One region of the Achromobacter animicus genome, then DNA from elsewhere that is predicted to be linked to it. Evidence: predicted binding sites of a transcription regulator. Region 1 holds the regulator's gene; each other region holds the start of a gene.

The links. The regulator LexA, encoded in region 1, represses DNA repair genes until DNA is damaged. The targets are predictions, from matches to a motif close to ACTGTATNNNNATACAGT.
Region 2: the regulator LexA is predicted to act here: its motif matches at 1,427-1,444, upstream of imuA (translesion DNA synthesis-associated protein ImuA).
Region 3: the regulator LexA is predicted to act here: its motif matches at 5,101-5,118, upstream of AB3147_RS00020 (DUF4007 family protein).

Annotation. Positions count from the first base shown of each region.
Region 1 is NZ_JAYGJK010000001.1:3,673,704-3,680,417, forward strand. Features, by position in the region: gene AB3147_RS16615 (low molecular weight protein-tyrosine-phosphatase) at 84-575, opposite strand; gene uvrB (excinuclease ABC subunit UvrB) at 827-2,893, opposite strand; gene AB3147_RS16625 (amino acid aminotransferase) at 2,969-4,168, shown strand; gene lexA (transcriptional repressor LexA) at 4,317-4,967, shown strand; gene lon (endopeptidase La) at 5,171-6,714, opposite strand, start outside.
Region 2 is NZ_JAYGJK010000001.1:2,756,477-2,763,190, forward strand. Features, by position in the region: gene AB3147_RS12455 (Y-family DNA polymerase) at 1-768, opposite strand, end outside; gene imuA (translesion DNA synthesis-associated protein ImuA) at 698-1,402, opposite strand; gene AB3147_RS12465 (amino acid permease) at 1,522-3,027, opposite strand; gene ypfH (esterase) at 3,226-3,930, shown strand; gene AB3147_RS12475 (IclR family transcriptional regulator) at 3,930-4,754, shown strand; gene AB3147_RS12480 (SDR family NAD(P)-dependent oxidoreductase) at 4,846-5,640, opposite strand; gene AB3147_RS12485 (Bug family tripartite tricarboxylate transporter substrate binding protein) at 5,642-6,619, opposite strand; gene AB3147_RS12490 (thiamine pyrophosphate-binding protein) at 6,679-6,714, opposite strand, start outside.
Region 3 is NZ_JAYGJK010000001.1:3,970-10,683, reverse strand. Features, by position in the region: gene AB3147_RS00030 (phosphoadenosine phosphosulfate reductase domain-containing protein) at 1-775, opposite strand, end outside; gene AB3147_RS00025 (ATP-binding protein) at 768-4,106, opposite strand; gene AB3147_RS00020 (DUF4007 family protein) at 4,099-5,025, opposite strand; gene gyrB (DNA topoisomerase (ATP-hydrolyzing) subunit B) at 5,567-6,714, opposite strand, start outside.

The sequences.
Region 1 (6,714 bases):
CTACAAAAAACCGCGCATCTGCGCGGTTTTTTACTGCCTTCTGCCCTGAGAGCCGCTCTGCGAGCGACTCTGCAACCGGCCGATCAGGCAGCCTGGTACTGGGTAGCGCGCTTGCGGACCAGTTCGAGAACACCCTGACAGGCATCTTCGAGGTAGTCCAGGACTTTGCCGAAACCGTCGGCGCCACCGTAGTACGGATCGGGCACGGTGGCTTCTTCGAACTCATTGGCAAAGCGCATCAGGAGCATCAGCTTGTGCTGGTACGCCTTGGGGCATTGCTGCTGCATGGCGGACAGATTGTCCCAGTCCATGGCGAGGATAAGATCGAAGTCACGGAAGTCTTCCGCGGTGACCTGACGCGCCTCGCAGTGAGTGATCTCGTAGCCGCGCTTACGTGCCGCAGCCTGCGCCCGGGCATCAGGCGCCTCGCCGATATGAAACGCGTGCGTGCCCGCGGAGTCGATGCGCACAACATCGCCCAAACCCGCGTCATTCACCAAATGGCGAAACACGCCCTCTGCGCTCGGCGAGCGACAGATATTGCCCATGCAAACGAAAAGTACCTTGGTCATCATGGAAGCAAGTGTGCGGGAAAACCCGAGATAAGGCAAGCTTTTTTTGCACCTGCGCAATTGACGTAGCGCAAATTAATGGGGCACATAATCCCAAAGAAATCATGGAGTTGCAAGCTTGTATTCAGGTAACCCATGAGACGCAACGCGTGCAAAATTCCGGAATGGTTACACCATGATGGCAGCGCACCACTTTTGCGCATTTTCAGCTTACCGTAAGCGAACAGACATGAATTGAAACATTTGGCCCTGCCCTACACCGCCCCGTCCAGCAGCACACGCTGCTTGAGGGCATTGAGCGAGTCTCGGGCGGCAGCAGCCTGTTCGAATTCGAGATTGCGGGCGTGGTCCATCATCAGCTTTTCCAGTCGCTTGATCTCGCGCGCCAGGGCCTTCTCATCCTTCAACAATTCCGCGGGAACTGCCGCTTCCAGCGTGTCGTGTTGGGCAGGGGCCACGATACCGTCGATCAATTCACGCACCGCCTTGTGCACGCCGCGCGCAGTGATGCCGTTGTCGACGTTGAATTGAAGCTGCTTCGTGCGCCGGCGGGCAGTCTCGTCCATGGCGCGTTTCATCGAATCCGTGATGCGGTCGGCATAGAGAATTGCGTGACCGTTCAGGTTGCGGGCCGCGCGGCCGATGGTCTGAATGAGGCTGCGCTCTGAGCGCAGGAAGCCCTCCTTGTCGGCATCCAGGATGGCCACCAGCGACACCTCCGGAATATCCAGCCCCTCGCGCAGCAGGTTGATCCCCACCAGGACGTCGAACGTGCCCAAGCGCAGGTCCCGCAGGATTTCGACGCGCTCGACCGTGTCGATGTCCGAGTGCAGGTAGCGCACTTTCACGCCGTGCTCGCTCAGGAAGTCCGTCAGGTCTTCGGCCATCCGCTTGGTCAGCGTCGTGACCAGCACGCGGTCGCCTTGAGAAACTCGCGCCTTGATCTGGCCCAGCAGGTCGTCCACCTGCGTGCGAGCGGGCAACACCTGGACGATAGGATCGACAAGGCCCGTGGGACGCACCACTTGCTCCACGACGTTGTCCGCGTGCTCCTGTTCGTACGCGGCAGGCGTTGCCGACACGAATACGCACTGGCGCATCCGCGTCTCGAACTCCTCGAGCTTGAGCGGACGGTTGTCCAGCGCCGACGGCAGGCGGAAACCGTACTGCACCAGCGTTTCCTTGCGGGACCGGTCGCCGCGGTACATGGCGCTGAGCTGGCCGATCGTGACGTGGCTCTCGTCGATGAACATCAGCGCGTCGGACGGCAGGTAATCAATCAGGGTCGGTGGCGGGTCTCCCGGCGCGGCGCCTGACAAATGACGCGAGTAGTTCTCGATGCCCTTGCAGAACCCAAGCTCCTGCAGCATTTCCAGATCGAAGCGGGTGCGTTGCTCAAGACGCTGAGCCTCGACCAGGTGGCCATCGTCGACGAACCGCTTGACGCGTTCGCGCAGCTCTTCCTTGATGGTTTCGATGGCGCGCAGCACGGTGTCGCGCGGCGTCACATAATGCGAGCCGGGATAGACGGTGAAGCGCGGCAGCTTCTGGCGGATGCGACCCGTCAGCGGATCGAACAGTTCGAGCGTTTCGATTTCGTCATCGAACAACGTCACGCGCAACGCGAGCTCGGCGCTTTCTGCCGGGAAAATGTCGATGGTCTCGCCGCGCACGCGGAAGACCCCACGCGTGAACTCGGCGTCATTACGGGTGTACTGCATGGCGACCAGGCGCGCGAGGATCTCGCGTCGGGCGATCTGGTCGCCCGCGCGAAGGATCAACACCATCGCGTGATAGTCGCCCGGGTTGCCGATACCGTAGATGCACGACACCGTGCCCACGATGATCGTGTCGCGCCGTTCGAGCAGGCTTTTGGTGGCCGACAGCCGCATCTGCTCGATGTGTTCGTTGATGGACGAGTCTTTTTCAATGAACAGGTCGCGCGTCGGCACATAGGCCTCGGGCTGGTAGTAATCGTAGTAAGAAACGAAATACTCCACCGCGTTCTTCGGGAAGAACTCGCGCATTTCGGCGTAGAGCTGCGCGGCCAATGTCTTGTTGGGCGCAAGGACCAGCGCCGGGCGGCCCATGCGCGCGATCACGTTGGCCATGGTGTAGGTTTTGCCTGACCCGGTCACGCCCAGAAGCGTCTGGTACATGAGGCCGTCTTCGACACCCTGCGTCAGCCCTGCGATGGCCGTGGGCTGGTCCCCCGCCGGCGGATAGGGTTGATAGAGGTGAAACGGGCTGTCAGGGAAATCGACGAATCCCGGACCTGCGGCGGGAACCCCCGCGCTCGGGTCTATTGCGCTCTTAGGCATGCTAGACTGTTCCAGGGTAAACCCCCCATTATCCACAGCACTTCGTACTGCGTCCACCCACCTCATCAGAGTCCCATGAGCACCCTATTCGATTCCGTCGAGCTCGCGCCGCGCGACCCCATTCTTGGCCTGAACGAACAATACAACGCGGACACCCGCCCCGGTAAAGTGAACCTGGGCGTGGGCGTGTATTACGATGATCAGGGACGGATCCCGCTCCTGGGCGCAGTGCGCAAGGCCGAAACCGCCCGCATCGAAGCCGCCGCCGCTCGCGGCTATCTGCCGATCGAAGGCATCGCCGGCTACAACGCCGGTGCTCAGGCGCTGCTGCTGGGCAAGGATTCCGCGCTGGCTGCCGCTGGTCGCGTGCTGACCACGCAAGCACTGGGCGGCACTGGCGCTCTGAAGATCGGCGCCGATTTCCTGCGCCAATTGCTGCCGGGCTCCAAGGTCCTGATCAGCGACCCCAGCTGGGAAAACCACCGCGCCCTGTTCGAACGCGCCGGTTTTGAAGTCGGCACCTATGCCTACTACGACGCCACCACCCGCGGCCTGAACTTCGAAGCCATGCTGGCCGACCTGAAGGCCGCGCCCGCCAAGACCGTCGTCGTGCTGCATGCGTGCTGCCACAACCCAACGGGCGCGGATCCCACCCCCGACCAGTGGAAGCAGATCGCCGCTGTCGTCAAGGAAAACAACCTGGTCCCGTTCCTGGACATCGCCTACCAAGGGTTTGGCGACGGCCTGACGGAAGACGCCTCGGTCGTGCGCCTGTTCGCGGACCTGGACATGACCATGTTCATCAGCTCGTCGTTCTCGAAGTCGTTCTCGCTGTACGGCGAGCGCGTCGGCGCGCTGACCGTCGTGGCCGGCAGCAAGGACGAAGCCACGCGCGTGCTGAGCCAGCTCAAGCGTGTCATCCGCACCAACTACTCCAACCCGCCCACGCACGGCGGCACGGTGGTCTCCACGGTGCTGAACACGCCCGAGCTGTTCGCCCTCTGGGAAGAAGAACTGGCCGGCATGCGTGATCGCATCCGCCTGATGCGCGCGCAACTGGTCGACAAGATCAAAGAGCACGGCGGCAAGCAGGACTTCAGCTTCGTGCTGAAGCAGCGCGGCATGTTCTCGTACTCGGGCCTCTCCGCCGCTCAGGTGGACCGTCTGCGTGAAGAACATGGCGTCTACGCCGTGTCCAGCGGACGCATCTGCGTGGCCGCATTGAACAGCGGCAACATCGACAAGGTGGCAGCCGGCATCGCAGCTGTGCTGTAAATCACCAGGCGGCCCAAGCCGTCTTCAGCCAGAAACGGGACCTGCGGGTCCCGTTTTTGCTGGCTTCGAGACCGGCTTGCTTTTTTGCGCTGCGTCCCCCAGAATGGCGCTGTATATATGTACAGTCCGCTCGCACCGGATCATCGCCATGGCCAGCAAACTCACGGATCGCCAACAACAAATCCTGGACCTCATCAGGCAAACGGTCACGCGCACCGGCTTTCCGCCGACGCGTGCCGAGATCGCCCAGGCCCTGGGTTTTCGCTCTCCCAACGCCGCCGAAGACCACCTCAAGGCGTTGGCACGCAAGGGCGCCATCGAGCTCACGGCCGGCGCCTCGCGGGGCATCCGTCTGAAGGACGCCGCCACCGCGCCCGCCCAGGCCTCACTCCCCATCCCTGCCCTCGCCCAGCTTCTCTTGCCGCTGGTCGGCCGTGTTGCGGCGGGTAGCCCGATTCTTGCGGCCGAGCATGTCGAACGCGAAGTCGGCGTGGACCCCAGCCTCTTTGCCCAGGCGCCCGATTATCTGCTCAAAGTCCGCGGCATGAGCATGCGCGACGCAGGCATCCTTGAAGGCGATCTGCTGGCTGTCAAAAAGGCATCTGAAGCCCGCAATGGCCAGATCGTGGTGGCTCGTATCGGCGACGATGTCACGGTCAAGCGCCTTCAACGCCAGAACGGCCATATCGAGCTCCTGCCTGAAAATCCCGACTTCGAAACCATCGTGGTCAAGGCCGATCAGGAATTCGCGCTGGAAGGCATTGCGGTGGGTCTTATCCGCACGCAAGCGCTGCACTAAGCCGGGGACCTTGTCCTGCACATAGCCAAGCCCTGCAGGCGGCTTACGCCGCCTACGCCATACCTCGCTACCGGTATGCCACATCCAAAAGAAAACCCCGCTCACTGAGCGGGGTTTTTTGCTTTGGGGCGGTCCGTAAGACTTTAGACACCCTTGGGCTTCGGGCGCCCTCTTTCGAGAGCGCCCTGGCGTTCAAGACGCCATCAGTGCTTCATGACCGGGTCGGTAGAGCCGGGTTCAGCCGGCTTGGCAACCAGGGGCTCCTTGACGGCTTCTTCCTCGGCCAACGGCTCCGGCAGACGCTCCAAGGCCAGTTCCAGCACCTTGTCGATCCAACGCACCGGCACGATCTCGAGGTGGTTCTTGACGTTGTCCGGGATCTCCGCCAAATCCTTGACGTTTTCTTCCGGAATCAGAACCGTCTTGATACCGCCACGGTGAGCCGCGAGCAGCTTTTCCTTCAGGCCGCCGATCGGCAGCACTTCGCCGCGCAGCGTGATCTCGCCCGTCATGGCGACGTCGGCGCGCACCGGGATGCGCGACAGGGCCGACACCATGGCCGTGGTGATCGCGATACCCGCGGACGGACCGTCCTTGGGCGTCGCACCTTCCGGCACGTGCACGTGCATGTCGTGCTTTTCGAAGACGCTGTCGGCAAAGCCCAGGCGGCGAGCCCGCGAACGCACAACGGTGCGCGCCGCTTCGACCGATTCCTTCATCACGTCGCCGAGCGAACCCGTACGTTGGATGACGCCCTTGCCGGGCATGTCCGCGACTTCGATCGTCAGCAGGTCGCCGCCGACTTCCGTCCACGCCAGGCCGGTCACCTGACCGATCTGGTTTTCCTTTTCGGCCATGCCAAACGCGTAGCGGCGCACACCGAGGTAATCGCTGAGGTTGTCGGCCGTGACGTTGACCGCCTTGACCTCGAGCGTCTTGCCCTCAGCCTTGGCGCGATCGCTTTGGGTCAGCAATTGCTTGATGACCTTGCGGCAGATCTTGCCCACTTCGCGCTCGAGCGCACGGACACCGGCTTCGCGGGTGTAGTAACGCACGATATCGCGCAGCGCGCTGTCGTCGACAGTCAGCTCGGTATCCTTCACGCCGTTGTTCTTCATCAGCTTGGGCAGCAGATGGTCGCGGGCGATGTGGATCTTTTCTTCCTCGGTGTAACCCGACAGGCGGATCACTTCCATACGATCCAGCAGGGCCGGCGGAATGTTCAGCGTGTTGCTGGTCGCCACGAACATGACGTCGGAGAGATCGAAGTCGACCTCGATGTAGTGGTCCTGGAATGTGTGGTTCTGTTCCGGGTCCAGCACTTCGAGCAAGGCCGACGAGGGATCGCCGCGGAAATCCATGCCCAGCTTGTCGATTTCATCAAGCAGGAACAGCGGATTGCGCACGCCAACCTTCGACATGTTCTGCACGATCTTGCCGGGCATCGAGCCGATGTACGTACGACGGTGACCGCGGATCTCGGCTTCGTCGCGCACGCCGCCCAGGGCCATACGCACGAACTTGCGGTTCGTGGCCTTGGCGATCGACTGACCAAGCGAGGTTTTACCGACGCCCGGAGGGCCGACCAGGCACAGGATCGGCGCCTTCACCTTGTCCACGCGCTGTTGCACGGCAAGATATTCGAGGATCCGTTCCTTGACCTTTTCGAGACCGTAGTGGTCGTTGTCCAGCACCGTCTCGGCGTTGCTGATCGAGTTGTTGATCTTGCTCTTCTTTCTCCAGGGGA
Region 2 (6,714 bases), 920 kb from region 1:
CACGGCCAGCACGGCATCGGTGTTCTCCATGTAGTCCATGAGTTCGATCCGCCGCGAAAACTGGTTGGGCGGTTCGAGCCAGCGGTAGAGTTCGGGCACCTGGCCGTAGGCGGCGTCCAGCGCCTGCAGCAGATCGGGCGCGCTGCGCCGCTGCAGCCCCCCGCGCGGCAGGGCGCGCAGGTGCGCCAGCGTGTGGCAGCCGATGTCGTCCAGCCAGTTGCGGCGGTCTTGCGCCTGGGGCAGCAGCGACAGCGGCAGGGCATCGAGCCGCCGCGCCAGGGTGGGCAGCTTCAGGGTGCGCCGGGGCACGCGCCGGCCGGCGCGCCGCGCGAGCAGCCAGGCGCCCTTGGCCGTGGGCGCCATGCCCAGCGACACCCGCAGATCCAGCGCCCGCAGCGTGGCGGCCACCCGCCGGCTCAGCGCGCGCGGCCCGCGGAAGAACATCAGGCTGGCGCCCACGTTCAGCAGCACGGTGTCGCCGTCGGCCAGGGCGATTTCCGGGGTGTATTGCAAGAGGGCCAGGGCCGCGCCGTGCAGGGCGTCGGCCTCGGCCAGCGCATTGCGGGGCAGCAGTTCCACGCCGGGGGCGATGGCCGCCGCGCCCGCGCGGCGCATGCCGGGCGTCACGCCGGCCTGGCGGGCGGCGGGGGTCAGGGCGGCGACCCGTTCCTGATCCAGAACGGCGAACGCCTCCTGTTCATGCGGCCAGTGCGGGCGTATGGCGTCCAGCGGCAGGCAGCGCAGGTAGGCGGCGATCCAGAGGCGCATGGCGGGGAGAAGAGGGGGTAAGCGCGCCGGGCTCCAGGCCCACGTACAGCGGGGTGTCGCAGACAGGCCCCCGGCGCTTCAGGATGTGGACGGACAGGCCGCCGGGCGCGGGCGCCAGCGCCAGCCGCAAGGCGGCGGGCGTGGCGGTCTGCGCGGCGCGGGACGGGCGCACGGCGATGAACAGCAGGTCGCTGGCCTGGGCGGCCAGATGCAGGCGGCGCAGGGATTCGGGGCGCACGTGGGGCAGCCAGCAGATCAGCGCGCCGCAACTGGCGTTTTTCAGGATCTGTTCGCTGGCCCACAGCGCGTCGACCGGCTTTTCGGGCGCCACCCACAGCAGTTGCCGGGGATCCAGCCGCCAGCTCATCCAGCTGGCGATGTGCGGCACGTGCGGCGGCTGCACCAGGGCAATGGGACGACGGGTTTCCAGTTGGGCCAGCGCGGGACGCAGCAGGCGGATTTCTCCGATGCCGGGATGGGGGGTGAGCAGTTCAACGAGCGATCCGAGCGGCCAGCCGTTATCCGGCAGTTCGGCTGACAGCGCCGCGTGCCCGGTTGGCAGGGTGCGTGCGGCGCCTTTGGCCAACTGCGTGGCGCGCCACAACGCGGGATGGATCTGTTCGGGGGACTGCATGGCGAAAGCGCCCGGTGCTCAATACCTGTATGAATGTACAGTATTGTACCGGGCTTTGCGCCGGGCGGACGTATCGAAAAGTGCCCCCGAATGTGTCCCGAATGTGTCCCCGAAAAGTGCTAGAACCGCATGTCCTGGTACTTCACCCACCGCGAGCCGCGCAGCAGCCGGTGGCCGATCCACAGTCCCAGAAACAGCGGAATGGCCAGGTACGTCGACACCACGCCGATCCAGTCGACGCGTTCTTCAAGGAACGCCTGATAGTTCTGTCCCAGCGTGACCACCAGGCACAGCACGAAGGCCAGCAGCGGCCCGAACGGAAAAAGTCCCGCCTTGTAGGGCAGGTCGGCCGTGTCGTAGCCGTGCTTCACGTAGCCCTGGCGGAAGCGGTAGTGGCTGACCGCGATGCTCAGCCACACGATGAATTCCGTCATGCCCGCAAAATTGAGCAGCCAGATGTACACCGCCTTCGGGCTGTACACCACGCTGAACAGGCACAAGCAAGCCAGCAGCGTCGTGGCCAAGAGCGCATACAGCGGCACGCCGCGCGGGGTCAGACGCTTGAAGATCGCCGGCGCCTGGCCCTCGGCCGCCATGTTGAACAGCATCCGCGTCGCCGCATACATGCCCGAATTGCCGGCCGACAGCACGGACGTCAGGATCACCGCGTTCATCACCGTGGCCGCGGACAGCAGGCCCGCGTGCTCGAACACCAGCGTGAAGGGGCTGACCGCGATGTCCTCGACCTCGTTGCGCAGCAGTTGCGGATCGGTGTAGGGCACCAAGAGGCCGATGATCAGGATGGCCAGCACATAGAACAGCAGGATGCGCCAGAAGACGCTGTTGATCGCGCGGGGCACGTTGCGCCGGGGGTTTTCGGACTCGCCGGCCGCCACGCCCACCAGTTCGGTGCCCTGAAAGGAGTAGGCCACCACCATCGCCACGCCCACCCACGTCGCCGCGTTGCCGACGAAGGGCGCGTCGCCCACCTTCCAGTTGTCCAGTCCCACCGGTCCGCCGCCGTGGATGATGCCGGCCAGCATCGCCACGCCCACCACGATGAAGCACAGCACCGCCACCACCTTGATGATGGCGAACCAGTATTCGGCCTCGCCGAAGCTGCGCGCCGAGAAAGCGTTCAACCCGAAGGTCAGCGCCAAGAACGCCACGCTCCATATCCAGCCTGGCGTGTCCGGCAGCCAGTACGCCATGACGAGCTGCGCCGCCACGACGTCCACCGCCACGACCGTGGCCCAGCTGACCCAGAAGTTCCAGCCCAGCGCAAAGCCGAAGCCCGGATCCACATAGCGCGACGCATACGTGCAGAACGATCCCGACACCGGCATGAAGGTGGCCAGCTCGCCCAGGCTGGTCATGATGAAGTACACCATCAGGCCGATCACCAGGTAGACCATCAGCGCGCCGCCGGGGCCCGCCTGCGCAATGGCCGCGCCGGAAGCGACGAACAGGCCGGTGCCGATGGCCCCGCCCAGCGCTATCATCGTGAGGTGGCGTGCCTTCAGCACGCGGTGCAGCTGATTGTTGCCGGTGGTGTCGCCGGTAGTGTTGCTGGCAGTGTTGCTGACAGGCGCGGCGGCGCCCGAGTCGATGTTCGGTGTGTGCATGACAAGGCGTGTGGTGGCCGCCGCCCGGACATCGCCGGCGCTGGACATTGCCAACGGCGGGCGCCCGTCGTTGCGGGCAAGCGCGGGGCGGCGTGCAAAAAAGCCCGGCGTCGTCGGTACGATGCCAGGCGCGGCGCATTTTACAATGCGGCAATCGGGGCGCAGTCCCACCGTCCCAGGCCAGCACGGAGCAGTTTCATGGCGTCTTCCAGTTCTATCGAATTTCTTCCCGACCCGGGCGTCGACGTGCGCCAGCTCTTCATCCTGCTGCACGGCGTGGGCGGATCGCCCGCCAGCCTGGAACCCCTGGCCCAAGCGGTGCGCGCGGCCTTTCCGACGGCGGCCGTGCTGATCCCCGAAGGTTTCGAGGCCTTTGATGGCGGCGGGGCGGGCCGGCAGTGGTTCTCCGTGCGCGGCGTCACCGAAGACAACCGCGCCGAGCGCGTGGCCCAGGCCATGCCGCAGCTGGAAACCTATGTGCGGCAAGCCCAGGCGCGTTTCGGCCTGCTGCAGTCCGACACCGCGGTGGCCGGCTTTTCGCAAGGCGCCATCATGGCGCTGGAACTGGTGCAGGCGCACGACGGCATGGCCGGCCGCGTCATCGCGTTCTCGGGCCGCTATGCGCAACTGCCCAAGAACGCCCCGTTGTACACCACGATTCATCTGCTGCACGGCGCCGACGACGCGGTCATGAGCGTTTCGCAGGCGCAGGCCGCGCAGGCACGCCTGGCCGAACTGCACGGCGACTCCACCATCGACATCGCCACCCACGTCGGCCACGAATTGCATCCCGCCCTGATCCAGCGCGCCATCGTGCGCCTGCAGACCTGCGTGCCGCTGCGCAGTTGGGAGGCCGCGCTGGGCCTGAACCAGACGCCGCCGGACGGGACGACGGTGCATTGATGGCGGCATCTGCCACGACCGGCGCGAAAGCCTCCGCGCCCGCGCAGCAACGCGCGGCCGATGCCGTCGGCGGCGCGCAAAGCATCTTCCGCGTGCTGCGCATCCTTAAATACGTGGGGGCGGCGCCCGCGCGTGGCGTCGGTCTGACGGATGTGGTGCGTGACGTCGGCCTGACGCCGCCCACCGCGCACCGCATGCTGTCGGCCTTGCTGCAGGAAGGCTTTCTGTCGCTCAATCCGCGGCTCAAGACCTACAGCCTGGGCCGCGAGTCCTACATCCTGGGGCTGGCTGCCGAAAGCCGGCACGGCATCAAGGCCATCGCCGAATCCGCCGTGCTCCGCCTTGCGCAGTCCACGGGCGACACCAGCTTCCTGTCGGTGCGATCGGGACACGAAGCGGTCTGCGTGGACCGCAAGACGGGCGACTTTCCCATCAAGATCCTGACGCTGGAAGTCGGCCATCGCCGCCCGCTGGGCGTGGGGGCGGGCAGCCTGGCGCTGCTGGCATTCCTGCCCAACGACGATATCGACCGCGTACTGGCGCGCTACGACGCCAGCGCCGCGCCCGATCTGCCGTCCACCGACATGCTGCGCGAAGACATCGCCGCCGCGCGCAAGAACGGCTACGCGCTCAACCCGGGCCGCATCATTCCCGACATGCTGGGCGTGGGCGTGCCGGTGTTCGACCGCGAGCAGCACGTGGTGGCGGCGCTGAGCGTGGCGGCGATCCGTTCGCGCCTGTCCGGCGCGCGCCTCGCGGACGTGGTGGCCGCGTTGCAGCGGGCGGCTTCGGAATTGTCTGCGGACCTGGCCCCGCGCTTCTGATCGCTGCCGGGCGAACGGAAGTCCCGCATCTGGTTCGTCGGGAAACGCCGTGCAGCCGGCGCCTCGGCGAAAAGCCGCGCGCCCGCGCGCATCAACGCCCCGCGCAGGCCTTGCCGCCGTCTACCGGCAGACACACCCCGGTGATGTACTTGGCCTCGTCGCTCGCCAGGAACAGCGCGGCATGGGCGACGTCCCACGCATCCCCCATCCGGCCCATCGGACTGGCGGCATTGCGCCGCCGCCGCATTTCCTCGACATCGTCGAATTGCCCCGCAATCTGCTTGTAGATCAACGGCGTGTCGATGACGCCGGGCAGCACGGCGTTCACGCGGATATTGTCCGGCGCATAACGCACCGCCAGCGACCGCGTCAGATGGTTCAGCCCCGCCTTGGCCGCGTAGTACGAGGTGTACGGATACGAATTGACCTGAATCGACGCCAGCGACGAAATGTTGACGATGCTGCCTGAGCCCTGCGCCAGCATGGCGGGCAGCACATGCTTGCAGGTCAGGAACACGCCGGTCAGGTTGGTGTCCAGCACGCGATGCCAGCTTTCCTCGCTGGCCTCGATGGGATCGCCCATTTCGGTGATGCCCACGTTGTTGTGCAGCACGTCGATGCGTCCGGCGGCCGCCAGCACGGCGGCGACCGCGGCCTGGATCTGCGCGGAGTCCGTTACGTCCGCGGTCAACGTCTGGCAACGGCCGCCCGCGGCCTCGATGATGGCGCAGGTTTCGCGCGCGGCGTCCTCCCTGACGTCCACCGCGAAGACCCGCGCGCCTTCACGCGCATACAGCGCCGCCGCGGCCTTGCCGTTGCCCCAGCCCGGCCCCGACGACCCCGCGCCAAACACCAGCGCCACCTTGTCCTTCAGCCGCTCACCCATGTCATTCCGCCGAGATGTGGGCGAAGTCGGCCACCTTCTTCCACTTGGCCACGTCGTCCTGGATCATCGCCGCAAAGGCCTCGGGCTTGTCGGCGACCACATACGCGCCAACCCCCGCGTACTTGGCCTGCACGTCCTTGTCGGCCAACGCCTTGCGGGATGCGTCGTTCAGCTTGGCCAGCACGTCCTTCGGCAGGCCGGCGGGGGCCAGCAGCCCGTTCCACATTTCTGCGTCGTAGTCCGGCAGGCCGACTTCAGCAAAGGTGGGCACGTCGGGCAATTGCGGCAGGCGCGATTTGGCGGCCACCACGATCGGGCGCAGACTGCCCGACTGGATGTGCGCCATTGACGACGCCGCCGTATCCCACAGGATGGGCACCTGGCCGGCGATCACGTCGTTCAGCGCGGGGCCGGTGCCACGGTAAGGCACGTGCATCATGTCCAGGCCGGACAGCGACTTGTAGTACTCCATCGCCATGTGCGTGGCGCCGCCATTGCCCGACGAGGCATAGGAATACTTGCCGGGCGCGCCCTTGATCAAGGCGGTGAACGACGCATAGTCCTTGGCGGGAAAGTTCTTGTTCACCACGATCACGCCCGGCACGCGGATGATCTGCGTGACCGGCGTGAAGTCCTTCACCGCGTCGTAGGGCAGGTTCTTGTACACGGCGGGGTTGGTGCCGTTGGTGCTGGACGTGCCCAGCAGAAGCGTATAACCGTCCGGCGCGGCCGAGGCCACGGCGCGGCTACCGACGGTGCCACCCGCGCCACCCCGGTTCTCCACCACCACCGGCTGGCCGATCTGCTTGGCCAGCGCCTCGGCAAAGATGCGGCCGACCACGTCGGACGTGCCGCCGGGCGGGAAGGGCACGATCAGGCGGATGGGGCGGTCGGGGTAGGTGGCCTGCGCCGCGGCGGCGCCCGCCAGCGACAGCGTTGCAGCGGCGGCCGCCAGCTTGATCCAGGTTCTGCGCTTCATGATGGGTTGTCTCCTTGCTTGATTTTGTTGTGTCTTGAACCGGGCGTTGCGCGCTGCCGTCAGGCGATGCGGTCACCCGGCTTGATCTTGGCCGC
Region 3 (6,714 bases), 3.7 Mb from region 1:
GGCAGGCCTTCACAGGTCGCAGCGGATTGATGGGGATGGCTTTGCGCATGCGGTCGCGGCGGATCTTGTATTCCGCCTCGATCTCCGCCACGCGCTCGGGCTGTTCCATATCAACAAGCGATTCGCCTTTGGACCAAGTGAAGGGCGAGCCGTGCTCTAAGGCGTCCTTCTCTAAAGCCTTGGCGGCTTCGTATGCGTCAGGGTGCTTCTCGCGCAGCCGCACCCACTCGATCTTTTGCTGGAAGAAGCAGAAGGTGCAGCCGCTGCGCGAGCGCCATTCGTAATACTTAGGGTAGCCGACGCCGGAGTTCTCCAAGATGTCGATGACGCCCGCCTTGTCGATGCCGGCCTCGCGGAACGGCAGCTTCACAAAGAGGTTCTCGGCCTTCGCTGCATAGCCCTCGCGGTAGTCCTCATCGGCGCGGATGGCCACATAGGACGTGACCTTATCGCCGGCCGCGAGCATTGGTTTGACCCACTCCTCGAACGGGGCGAGCTTCAACTTCCGAGTGCACCAGCGCGAATTTGGGTTGGGAAGAAAGTGGTTGTATTGGCGCAGCCAGAACTTGAAGTCGCGATTGGGGTTAAGCCGCAGGATCGGCTTGTGCAGCTTGCCTTCGAGCTTGGCCAGGAACTCGTAGACCTCTGGGAGCTCTTCGCCGGTGTCAGTGTAGAAGTATTCGATGTCGAGCTCGGGGTGGTTGGCGGCCATGTAGACTGCGAGCGCTGCGCTGTCCTTTCCGCCGGAGATTCCCAGAACATGCCGCTCAGCCATTGGCCGCCTCCTTGTCGATAGACGCCAGCTTCATCCCGGCCTTGGCGAGGATAGCCAGCAATACGTCGGTCCCCAAGCCTTGCCCTTCGAGCATCGAGGTGAGCTCGTCGGCCTTGGCCTCCACAGTCTTGCGATGCTTGTCTGGAATCGCGAACGAGCGCGAGAGCGTTTTTGTGTCCGAGCCTGCGCCTATGATGACCGAGATCGCTTCGCTGTGCGCCTTGCGGCCCTTCACGGCCGCGAAAGCCTCTGACTCGCGGAAGCGCCGGGCGAACTTGGCCAGTTCCAACACGGCCGCGTCGATATGGCGGTCCACCCAGTCGCGAGGAGGCCGCTCGGCCGCTAGGGCTAGGATGCCTTCGAGGGAGGCGCGCGATCCGTCGTAGTTAGTCAGGCGCGTGGCGAACCCATCCATTTGGAAATCGCCGGAGATGCCGGAGACCGACTTCGCCCGCTCGCGCAGCGCTTCGAGGTCGTCGCGGCTAGCGTCGAGGGCGGAGAGCATCTTGCCTTCGACTTCCGAGAGCATCTTGCCGTAGGCTCCGGCGAGCTCTTGCAGCGGTGCGCGCAGCGCCTTCACGTAGGCCTTGCCGTCTTCCGCGCCCAGAAGGGACGCCAGGTCGACGAACAAGACCTTGTGCGGATCGCTGGCCTTCAAGAGCATGTCGCGCATTTCCTTGGCGGTCTGCCCCAGCCGCGATGTCCGACGGGCCCAATCGGGCAGGTTGAAGACCATCGCCACCAGGCCGCGGGCGGCTTCGAGCGGGTCGGCCGCGCCGGCATTCTCGCCGATCTCGGCCAGAAGCTTCGAGATGCCTTCGAGGATCCGGTTCTTGTCCTCATCGATGGCTACCCAGCGCAGCGAGAAGCGGTCGGGGTCTTGCAGGCACTCGTCGATCTCGAAGTCAGTGAGCCGTGGCAAGAACATCCCGTCCTTGTAGACGGCGATGTTGGCCTTGTGGGCGAGGATGAAAGCCGTGAGGACCACCGGCTGGATCCCCTGCTTCATGCCGAAGGGTGCAGCGCTCCACAATGCGTAGATTTCGTGCGCACCCACACGGGCGCCGGAGTCCAAGAAGAGGGCGCGTGTCTCGTCCCACATCGCCTTGAAGCCAGTGGCGAATCGATCGTCCGGAGGCATGCAGCGCCAGGCTCCGGAGGCATCTTGGCGATGCAACTCTGTGCGTTTGAGCAACGTTTCGTAGAGGCCGCGCTCAGCCGGGTAGCCCTCGAACCCCAAAGCTTCCTGGCCTTCAGCGTTGATCATTGCATGCAGCAGGTCGCGGCGGGCCTTGACGCTGTTGCTTGACACGCTGTCGCGGTTGACCAGCTCGCTCCACACCTGCGGCGAATCTCGAAACAGCTCTTCGGCCAACTCAGAGGCTACCGGCGATAGCTTCGCGCCCGGCTCGACGACTTGATCGGATCCGTCGTGCCACTTCGCCAGGGATACTGCAGCTTGCAGTTGATCCTCCAGATTGGCACGGGTTGCCGCCAATCGAGCGTAGACCTCACGACGGGCGACGGCGTCGCCAGAGAGCTCGTGGCGATCCTTGACTTGCTCCAATGCGACTAGCTCCGCGGAGAGCTCGGCAATGCGGGCGTGGTTTTCAGGGATTCCAATCATCACCGGCCAAGGACGAAGCTTGGCGCAGGCCTGAGCGCGTTTTCTCGCGTCCCTAGGCTTCATGCCTTTGCTCGGCAGTGCAAGGATGAAGATACCGAATTCGCCCCTCTTGGGGCGGTAGTCAGCAGAAATTTTCTCGGCTTGTTCAATGCTGCATAGCGAGAGTTCCATCCAGCGCATGGAGCCCGTCTCGTGATAGTGGCGCTTGGCCACCACGGGGTGCAGGCCCATGAGCTGTGCGAGTCGGGCGTAGTCGATACCAGGAGAAGCGGCCAAGGCTTGGGCAATGGCTGCGTCGATGTCAAAGTCACTGCCCTCGAACACCGACCAAGCGCCGGTGTAGCTCTTGAAGAGAGCGACTTTGAGATCCGAGAGCTTTTTGAGGGCCGTATCGAGCTCCGCGGCGGGCCGCTGGTAGAAGAGCGAGGCAATTACCGCAGCATCAGCTGCCAGGCCTGAACCGTTGCGGAAGAGGTCAATGACAGCGATGTTCTTGATCATCGCCACGAGCAAGTCGTCGCCCGTCTTGGCCTCGGCCCGCTCGACCGCTTCAACGGCCTGCGACCAACGATGTCCATCGGGGGAGGCAAGGATCGCAGGCTCCAAGTTCGAGCGCAGATAGTCCCAGTAGTCGCTCGGTCGATACCAGCTTGCTTCACTCTTGAGCGTCGAGTTCAGATAGGAGCGGAAGCCATATGGTTCCACAGACGACAGGAAGCCGAAAGTGCTACGTTCGTTCTGTCCAAATTGCCGCTTGGATATCGGCCCCAGCAGAGCAGCCATGCTCGGGTGCAGCGGCCAGCAAGCTTCCAAAGCCTTGGCGAAGTCCTTCCCAACGGCAGGACGGCGCGAACGGATCGCTTCGGCGATTTCCTTGGATGCCTTGGGCATCCAGGGTGGGGGGCCCTCCTTAAGTTGGATTGCGCGGCCGATGAGCTCGACCACTTCGTCGCTCGCGGCCACGAAAGGGAGGTCAAGATACCGGCCTTGAACCTTGGCCCAATCGTCGCGGGTGTCGATGCCCAGGCGAGCAGAATATTGCGCGAAGGACTGATGCAGTACGCCCACGACTACTAGGCGGCCGTCGGAGCGTGCGGCTGCCTCGGCCAACTCTTGGAAAAAGTAGACATCGTCGCCAGAGCTTAGGGCGGAGGCCTCCAGAAATTTACCCATCTCGTCGATGATGACCAATACGCCATCCTGTGGCCGACCCTTGGCTTCTTCAAGAAGCTCCGCAATCAAAGATTGGGAGGTGGATTTGCTGCGGCCGTCGATGTTGCGGCCCTGCGCACGGCGCAGCGACGCATGGAGTTCGGAGACCACACTTCCACGCCGGCCCACAGCCGGTACAAGCAGCCATCCCTTGCGCACGGGGAAGACCTTGTCGAAGACGGGTTTTGAGTCCAGCCGCAACGTCTCGCGAGCCTTGATCCGCAGGTTCTTGTCAGAATGCAGCGCGCTTGCCAAGGCAACAGCCAGCGAGCTCTTGCCGCCTCCAAAAGGGCCGGTCCAGGTAAAGCAGCGTTGATTGGTGCTAGCAAGCTGCTTACACATGCCATCGATCACAGAGTTGGCCGTCGCATGGCAGATGTAGCCAGAGAGGGCATCAGCTCGACCGATATCCGCGTCGACGCGGATGGAGCGCTGGTATTGGCGCGAGATTTGCACGATGTCGGACAGTGCCAGCGGCTTATTATCAGTCATAGGCGCGCCTGATCATGTTCTTGATTTCTTCCTTGGATAGCTCTTTGCGGTGCACTTGCCTAAGGCCCGCGGAGTCGGTCCATTCGAGCTTGCGCCCGGTGAAGTCGGAGAGAGTGATGAGTCGTTGGGCGATCGACTCTTCGTCGAGTTTGAAGACCCGGCCTGGGGAGCCCTCTGCGTAGGCAACGGTCTCGAAGGCCAGCGAGCTCTGACCTTCAGCCTTGCGATCCCAGAAGTCGACGAGGGCATAGGCAAAGATACCATCGTGTAATGAGGTCTTTGGGCCACGGCGGAAGGTGTATTGGCCTTTATGGGGCTCCTGCAAGAGACCTAACTCACCAAGCAGAGGTTCGGCAAAATCTTCGGGTGAACCTCCCGTTGCACGAGGTGCATAGCTCCGAAGGCAAGTCTCCAAGTCGCGCGAGATTGTCGAAGCAGAGAGCCTGTGTTTCGGGTTGATCTCACGGGCGTAGCGTGCTAGAGGCTCTTCAAGCTCTTGGCGAGTGAATGATGGAGCAGTCACATGATTGAATAGCCAATACCACGTGGTAGAGCGAAAGCAATGGCCCGCAAGCTGCCAATGAGCAAGCCACGCTGTCGAAGGACTCTCTGCATAGGGGTCAAGGCCGCCATCGGCGAAAATTTCACGGGCAAGACCACCGACACGGAATTCGCCACTTGCTTCATCTTCATACATAAGACCGCATGCCAAGGCCCAATGTCGGATTGATGCGACCATGTTTTTGCCGACGCCGAACTCAGCGATTGCATTTGCATCTGTGAAGACGGATTTGCGGATCAAATTACCATCGATCGCTTGATCAAAGGCCTTCTTGAGCCACATTTGGCGCAGAGGAAATGTTTCGTGCCCCGAAAAATGGGCGACTGTTCCTCCGCTGACGTTTGATGTGGTTTTCATAATGGTGATTCTAGCGTGCCATCGGCTCTAACTGCTCCAACTGGTGAAGATCACCAGTTCATCTTGTTGATTGATACTGTAAATAATAACAGTGTTTTGCGGAGGGAGATTGTCGTGCGCAGTGACCCCCCGCTTGTAACTTAAGCTGTGATCTCTGTATGGATTTCCCGCAGGGTGACTTGCGGCCAGCTCAGCGGAGACATGAGCGTCACAGGGTTTCCCAGTGGCGTGGAGCGCAAATACGTGGGCTTTAACACGCTGAGCACCCGTAATTTAGGGGTGTATGGCAGTTGGAAGCATGGCGCGGGCCTGTATGCAGATGCTGCAAGTTTGGGGAATGGCAGGTATGAGGTGTGGAGCTGACGCTGGGTGGAGGGGATTGAAGGTCGCGAGTCGCTGCATAGCAGCCATAGACTTCATTTCGATTAAAAAATAGCCCGGAGCAATCCGGGCTATTTTTTTCATCAACTTTGTCAAAGGTTTTTCATCAACTTGGCAAAGTTTTCAACAATGGTGGCATTCGACACAAGCCGGCGTGCGATCAGGCGTCGATATTGCCCGCCGACAGCGCGTGCGTTTCGATGAAGTTGCGGCGCGGTTCGACGTCGTCGCCCATCAGCGTGGTGAAGACTTCGTCGGCCGCGATGGCGTCCTCGATCTGCACGCGCAGCAAGCGGCGCACCTTCGGGTCCATCGTGGTTTCCCACAGCTGCTCGGGGTTCATTTCACCCAGACCCTTGTAGCGCTGCTTGGAGATGCTGCGGTCGGCTTCGCTGCGCAGCCATTGCATGGCCTCGCGGAAGTCGGACACCGGCTGCTCCTTGCGCTTGTCGCCTTCGCCGCGAGCGGCCAGCGAGCGCGGACCGACCTTGCCCAGGAAGCTCTTGGCGGCCTTGGACAGGATGGCGTAATCCGAGCCATTGATGAAGTCGGCATCGATGATGCTGACGCGCACGTTGCCGTGGTGCATGCGCTGCACGGACAGGCGATGGCGTTCGGTGGCTTCGTCGAATTGCGGAACGACCTCGACGCCGTTGCCGTTGATGGGATCGCGCATGGCATCGGCCAGCCGCTTGGCGGAGTCCGCGGTGGACTCGGCCGTGTCCAGGTTGATTTCCACGCCTTCGGCCATGGCCGACAGCGCACCCACGTCGAACACGCGCGACAAGCGGGCGATGACGCCGTCGGCTGCCACGTATTGGCGGGCCAGGTCGTTCAGTTCTTCGCCGCGGATGATGTTGCCGCCCGAGATGATCTCGGCGTCCTTCAGGGCGAGCGTCAGCATGAACTGCGCTTCTTCCTGGTCATCCTTCAGATAGCGCTCTTCGCGGCCAACCTTGACCTTGTAGAGCGGCGGCTGCGCAATGTACACGTAACCGCGCTGCACCAGCTCGGGCATCTGACGGTACAGCAGCGTGAGCAGCAGGGTGCGGATGTGTGCGCCGTCGACGTCCGCGTCGGTCATGATGATGAGGCGGTGGTAGCGCAGCTTGTCCACGTTGAAATCGGGACCGATGCTGGTGCCCAGCGCGGTGATCAGCGTGGCGATCTGTTCGCTGGCGATCAGGCGGTCAAAGCGCGCCTTCTCGACGTTCAGCACCTTGCCGCGCAGCGGCAGGATGGCCTGGAACTTGCGGTCGCGGCCTTGCTTGGCCGAGCCGCCTGCGGAGTCACCCTCGACGATGTACA